Regions from separate parts of the Streptomyces sp. NPDC036984 genome, predicted to be linked through region 1. Evidence: riboswitches for the same ligand, from Rfam matches in the RefSeq annotation. Region 1 holds a riboswitch; the other holds the start of a gene.
What was found. A riboswitch is a leader RNA that binds a small molecule or an ion and turns the genes downstream of it on or off. The one in region 1 is predicted to bind glycine.
Positions count from the first base shown of each region.

Region 2: it holds a riboswitch for glycine, as region 1 does, so the genes downstream of both, gcvP (aminomethyl-transferring glycine dehydrogenase) here and gcvT (glycine cleavage system aminomethyltransferase GcvT) in region 1, are expected to answer to the same signal.

Region 1 covers NZ_JBVJRL010000020.1:42,011-45,405, reverse strand. Annotated here, with positions in the region: gene ACZ7DL_RS29725 (enhanced serine sensitivity protein SseB) at 1-469, opposite strand, end outside; gene ACZ7DL_RS29720 (AAA family ATPase) at 561-1,247, opposite strand; glycine riboswitch at 1,428-1,525, shown strand; glycine riboswitch at 1,526-1,638, shown strand; gene gcvT (glycine cleavage system aminomethyltransferase GcvT) at 1,718-2,836, shown strand; gene gcvH (glycine cleavage system protein GcvH) at 2,953-3,330, shown strand; gene glyA (serine hydroxymethyltransferase) at 3,345-3,395, shown strand, end outside.
Region 2 covers NZ_JBVJRL010000018.1:10,158-13,552, reverse strand. Annotated here, with positions in the region: gene gcvP (aminomethyl-transferring glycine dehydrogenase) at 1-2,153, opposite strand, end outside; glycine riboswitch at 2,328-2,422, opposite strand; gene ACZ7DL_RS28195 (PRC-barrel domain-containing protein) at 2,542-2,913, shown strand; gene ACZ7DL_RS28190 (DNA polymerase IV) at 2,835-3,395, opposite strand, start outside.

The DNA of each region.
Region 1 (3,395 bases):
GGACCCTGCCGCCGCTGCTGGGGCCGTCGAGCGGGGTGCGGCCCGCACGGCACAGCTCGGCCACGGCCTCCGGCGGCAGCGGGATGCCGACCACACCGCCCGGGTTCACGGCCATGCCCACCTGCGGGGGCAGGCCCCGGGCGAACTCCACGGCGGGGGCGATGGTGTACGACATGTGGGGACCGGCGGCCTGGCGCAGCTGCTCCTCGGAGCTGAACACCGGGACGTACGCCTGGCCGTCGAGGTCCATCGTCGGCAGGTCCAGCGAGCCGCTGTCCGGGCCTCCGCCGTTGGGCAGCGGTATCCACAGAAAGCTCCGGCCGAGCACCTCGATGATCCGGCCGCCCGCCGAGGGGACGCCGAGGGAGGCCGACAGCACCTCCTCCAGCTCGTTGCCGGGCCAACCGCCGTGCGGGTGGGGGTGCGCCTGTGCCGGGAAGTCCGCGGGAAAGTCCGCCGGAAAGTCCATCTGCCTACCGCCTGCTGGGAACCACTGCTGTGAGCATGAAGGCTAGCGGGTGGCTGTGACAGGGGCCGGTGTCCCGCCCGCCCGGAGCGATCTACGCGGTGAAATCTATGCGGTGCAGGGTGTCCGCCGCGGCCCGGTCCAGCAGCACCGCCGAACCGCAGCCCGCGGGCAGCTCGCCCCGCTCCACCGCGCCGAGCAGCCGGGCGGTCGTCCGGCGGTGGCGGCGGAAGGCGAAGCGGGAGACACCCCGGCCGCGCTCGCGCTGGCCCTTCCGGGCCGTGTCGGGGGTGACGTCGAGGAGCAGCAGGCGCAGGGTGCCGCCGCGGCGCCGGGCCTCGCGGGCGAGCCAGGCGCGCACCCACGCCTGGGTGCCGCAGTCGTGCACCACGACACCCTCGTCGGCGCGCAGCGCGCGGCGCAGGCCGGCGTAGTGGGCGAGGCGGACCAGGGGGCGGTAGAGCGCGTACGGCAGGAAGCGGGGCAGGCGGGCCGCGAAGCGGTCGCGGGTGTCCTGGGAGTCGACGCGGCGGCCGGGGACCGCGCGGTGCATCAGCGTGGACTTGCCGCTGCCGGGCAGGCCGGTGATCACCACCACGTCCCGCGGCTCGAAGACCAGGGCGCGCGGGCTGCGGCCGGCCCGGTCGCGCAGGTCGCGGACGACCGGGACCGGGCGGGCGGCGCGCCGCCCGCGGGCCGGGGCACAGGTCTGCTTCGACACCGAGAGGCCGGCGCCGGCGGCGGTGGCGGTGGCGCCGGCGTACGCCGTGGTCCTGTTCACCGTGATCGTCCTCCCCAGTGGGCCTCGGTCGTCCCCATGCCCGTTCTATGTAAAGGGAAGGTAATGGGGAAGGTCGGCGGTTCCGTGTGCGTACGGCCACAGCTCGGTTACAGATGCGGGGCCCTGACGGGCCGGGGTGCGGCATGCAATGATGTGCCCGCCAACTGCATACCGGCCGTTTGAATCCGCGCGGGAGAGTTCCCAGCAGCCTTCGCTGGGGCGCCGAAGGAGCAAGTCCCTCCCTTGAATCTCTCAGGCACCGTTACCGCGCGGGCGAGGCACATCTGAAAAGCGGGCCGCTGCGACAGCGGCCCCACCCAAGGTGCAAGCCGTGATCGTCCCTGTGGCGGTCTCGGCGAACCTCTCAGGTTCCGATGACAGATGGGGAGGAACGTTCCTCGCCCTCCCCCACGCTCGGCTTCGCTCGCGCGGGGGCGCCCCCATCATTCGCCTTGGGAGACGACCGACCGATGAGCAGTACCGCACTCCGCCACACCGCGCTCGATGCCCTGCATCGTTCGCTCGGCGCGACGATGACCGACTTCGCCGGCTGGGACATGCCCCTGCGCTACGGCTCCGAGCGCGACGAGCACATCGCCGTGCGGACGAAGGCCGGTCTCTTCGACCTCTCCCACATGGGCGAGATCACCGTCACCGGCGCCGAGGCCGCCGCCTTCCTGAACTTCGCCCTGGTCGGCAACATCGCCTCCGTCGGCGTCGGCCGCGCCCGCTACACCATGATCTGCCAGGCCGACGGCGGCATCCTGGACGACCTGATCGTCTACCGGCTGGCCGAGACCGAGTACATGGTCGTGGCCAACGCCTCCAACGCCCAGGTGGTACTGGACGCGCTCACCGAGCGGGCGGCCGGGTTCGACGCCGAGGTCCGCGACGACCGGGACGCGTACGCGCTCATCGCCGTGCAGGGCCCGGAGTCCCCCGGCATCCTGAAGTCCCTCACCGACGCCGACCTGGACGGCCTGAAGTACTACGCCGGCCTGCCCGGCACGGTCGCCGGCGTCCCGGCGCTGATCGCCCGCACGGGCTACACCGGCGAGGACGGCTTCGAGCTGTTCGTGAAGCCGGAGCACGCGGTGCAGCTGTGGCAGGCGCTGACCGAGGCCGGCGAGGGCGTCGGCCTGGTCCCGTGCGGTCTGTCCTGCCGGGACACGCTGCGCCTGGAGGCGGGCATGCCGCTGTACGGGCACGAGCTGACCACCTCCCTCACCCCCTTCGACGCCGGGCTCGGCCGCGTGGTCAAGTTCGAGAAGGAGGGCGACTTCGTCGGGCGCGAGGCGCTCGCGCAGGCCGCCGAGCGGGCCGCGGCCGAGCCTCCGCGGGTGCTGGTCGGGCTGGTCGCCGAGGGCCGCCGGGTGCCGCGCGCCGGGTACGCCGTCGTCGCGGGCGGCGAGGTGATCGGCGAGGTCACCTCCGGTGCCCCCTCCCCCACCCTGGGCAAGCCGATCGCCATGGCCTACGTCGACGCCGCCCACGCGGCGCCGGGCACCGAGGGCGTCGGCGTGGACATCCGGGGCAGCCACGAGCCGTACCAGGTCGTGGCGCTGCCGTTCTACAAGCGCCAGAAGTAGAGACTGAGCGCGGACCGTCCCCGTGACGTGACCCTGCGCACATTTCCGCTGCTCACGAGCAGTTTCCGTAGTCCCCCCTTCATCAGCACTCCCGCGCGTACAGGAGAATTCAGGCCATGAGCAACCCCCAGCAGCTGCGCTACAGCAAGGAGCACGAGTGGCTGTCGGCCGCCGAGGACGGCGTCGCGACGGTCGGTATCACGGAGCACGCGGCCAACGCGCTCGGTGACGTCGTCTTCGTCCAGCTCCCCGAGGTCGGCGCGACGGTGTCCGCGGGCGAGACCTGCGGCGAGCTGGAGTCGACGAAGTCGGTCTCCGACCTGTACTCGCCGGTCACCGGTGAGGTCACCGAGGTCAACGAGGATGTCGTCAACGACCCGTCGCTGGTGAACTCCGCCCCCTTCGAGGGCGGCTGGCTGTTCAAGGTACGTGTCGCGGAGGAGCCGGCCGAGCTGCTCTCCGCCGACGAGTACACCGCCTTTTCCGCCGGCTGAGGAGTCGTAGCCGTATGACCGTCCTGAACACGTCCCTGCACGAGCTGGACCCGGAGATCGCCGCC
Region 2 (3,395 bases), on a different contig from region 1:
CCGCCGCCGTGCGGGATGCAGAACGTCTTGTGCAGGTTCAGGTGGGAGACGTCACCGCCGAAGTGGCCCGGCTTGGCGAGGCCGACCAGCGCGTTGAGGTTGGCGCCGTCGACGTACACCTGGCCGCCCGCCTCGTGCACCTGGGCGCAGATGTCGGCGACGTGCTCCTCGAACACGCCGTGTGTCGACGGGTAGGTGATCATCAGCACCGCCAGCTCGTCGCGGTACTGCTCGATCTTGGCGCGCAGGTCCTCGACGTCGATCTCGCCGTCCTCGGCGGTCTTCACGACGACGACCTTCATGCCGGCCATCACGGCGCTGGCGGCGTTGGTGCCGTGCGCGGAGGACGGGATCAGGCAGACGGTCCGCTGCTCGTCGCCGTTGGCGCGGTGGTAGCCGCGGACGGCGAGCAGACCGGCCAGCTCGCCCTGCGAGCCGGCGTTCGGCTGGAGGGAGACCTTGTCGTAGCCGGTGACCTCGGCGAGGCGGTCCTCCAGCTCGTGGATGAGCGTGAGGTAGCCCTGGGCCTGCTCGGCGGGCGCGAAGGGGTGCAGCTGGCCGAACTCGGGCCAGGTGACCGGCTCCATCTCGGTGGTCGCGTTGAGCTTCATGGTGCAGGAGCCCAGCGGGATCATGCCGCGGTCGAGCGCGTAGTCGCGGTCGGCCAGCTTGCGCAGGTAGCGCAGCATCGCCGTCTCGGAGCGGTGCTGGTGGAAGACCGGGTGGTTGAGGTAGACGTCGGTGCGCAGCAGCGCCTCGGGCAGGGTGTCCTCTGCGGTCGCGTCCAGCGCCTCGACGTCGGCCTCGGCGCCGAAGGCGGCCCAGACGGCGGCCAGCTGGGCCCGGCCGGTCGTCTCGTCGCAGGCCATGGAGACGTGGTCGGCGTCGACCAGGCGCAGGTTGACGCCGTTCTCCCGGGCGGCGGCGACGACCTCGGCGGCCTTGCCGGGCACGCGCGCGGTGACGGTGTCGAAGAACGCGCCGTGGACGATCTCGACACCGGCAGCCTTCAGGCCCTCGGCGAGGATCGTGGCGTACCGGTGGGTGCGCCGCGCGATGGTCCTGAGCCCCTCGGGGCCGTGGTAGACGGCGTACATGCCGGCCATCACGGCGAGCAGCACCTGCGCGGTGCAGATGTTGCTGGTCGCCTTCTCGCGGCGGATGTGCTGCTCACGGGTCTGGAGCGCGAGCCGGTAGGCCTTGTGCCCGTCGGCGTCGAGGGAGACACCGACGAGACGGCCGGGCAGGCTGCGCGCGAACTTCTCCTGCACCGCCATGTAGCCGGCGTGCGGACCGCCGAAGCCCATCGGCACACCGAAGCGCTGGGTGGTGCCGACGGCGATGTCGGCACCCAGCTCGCCCGGCGAGGTCAGCAGGGTCAGGGCGAGCAGGTCGGCGGCGACGGTGACCAGGGCGCCCAGCTCGTGCGCCTGGTCGATGACCGGCTTGATGTCCCGTACGGCACCGGAGGCGCCCGGGTACTGGATCAGTACGCCGTTGATCTCGCGCTCGGCGATCTCGGCCGGGATGCCGTCGCTCAGGTCGGCGACGACGACCTCGACGCCGGTCGGCTCGGCACGCGTCTCGATCACGGCGATGGTCTGCGGCAGCGCGTCCGCGTCGACCAGGAACAGGCCCTTCTTGTTCTTGCCCATGCGCCGCGACAGCGACATCGCCTCCGCGGCGGCCGTGCCCTCGTCGAGGAGGGAGGCGCCGGACGTGGGCAGACCGGTGAGGTCGGCGACCACGGTCTGGAAGTTCAGCAGGGCCTCGAGCCGCCCCTGGGAGATCTCCGGCTGGTACGGCGTGTAGGCCGTGTACCAAGCCGGGTTCTCCATGACGTTGCGCAGGATGACCGGCGGGGTGAAGGTGCCGTAGTAGCCGAGGCCGATCATGGAGTCGAGGACCTGGTTGCGGTCGGCGAGCGAGCGCAGCTCGGCGAGCACCTCCGCCTCGGTGCGGGCGCCCGGCAGGTCCAGGGCATCGGCGTTCTTGATCACATCCGGGACCGCGGCGGCGGTCAGCTCGTCGAGCGAGCCGTACCCGGCCTGCGCGAGCATCTTGGCCCGCGCCTCCTGGTCGGGCCCGATGTGGCGCTGCTCGAAGGGGATGCCCGCTTCGAGCTCCGAAAGCGGCGTACGGTGGGCGGTCATGGCGGAGGCCTCCTGGTCTGACGCGACCTTCGAGGGGCACCACGGCGCGGGTACCCCGACGGCCTCCCCCTCTGTCATCTCAACCTGAGAGCTTCACCGGGCGCCTGTGCGCGCCGGCTTTCCCCGTCGGTGAGAGCGGAAGCCGTCGACACCCGCTCTGCTTTCCAGAGTGACCTCGTCCGTGCGGTACGTGAGCCTGAGAGATTCCGGGGAGGATTTGCTCCTTCGGCGCCTCCGAGGTGGTCGGAGGACTCTCCCGCACGGGGTCAGCAGCCGCTGTCAGCCTACCAGCGAGGTCAACGCCTGAGCCTTCGAGTGGCCGCCTCCTTGAATGTGCTCTTTTGTAGTGCTTACGGATGAGTTGCGACCACGTGGAGGGAGAGGGCCCGTGCAGACGGACATCGATCCGCGGAACCTGATCGGCCGCAAGGCGTTCGACCGCAATGGCACCAAGATCGGCACCATCGACGAGGTGTACCTGGACGACGCGACCGGCGTACCCGAATGGGCGGCCATACGCACCGGCCTGTTCTCCCGGGACGCCTTCGTGCCCTTGGAGCCCAGCGAACTCGTCGAGGGCACCCTCCACGTCCCCTTCGACCGCGCCCTGATCAAGGACGCCCCCGACTTCGGCGTGGGCCGTCATCTCTCCCCCGAGCAGGAACTCCAGCTCTACCACCACTACGGCCTCGACGTGGCCTCACCTCCCACGGTCCCGGACCACGACTTCGGGAAGCTGGCGGGGTCGGAAGAGGCCTGATCAGTGGCTTCGGCGGGGGCGGAGAATGCCTGATCAGTACCTTCGGCCGGGTCGGAGAATGCCTGATGCGTGGCTTCGGCGAGGTCGGAAGATGCCTCATCGCTGAATTGCTCCGGGGTCCGGGGCGGAGCCCCGTGTCGGCCACTGCTCGGCGGACCCAGACCGGCGGGCGGATGGGAAGAATCCGGAACCAACGGCAACGGATCAGCGGGCTCCAGCGCAGGATCGTCGACAAAAAACGTCCGTACCCGGCCCGGCTCGGACTGAGGCGTCTCGAACCGCACCGTCACCCGGCCCAGCCCACTCCCCTGCACCCACCCATGCCCGTGCTCGGCGTGCCGCACATCCTGCCCGGCCCGCCACTGCCGTTCGACCGGCTCCGGCCGCTCCGCAACAGCCGGAGCCGCACCTGTTCCCGGCTCCTCCGCCGCAGGCACCGGCACCGGCATCGCCTGCGCGAACAGATCCTCCTGTGTGTAGTA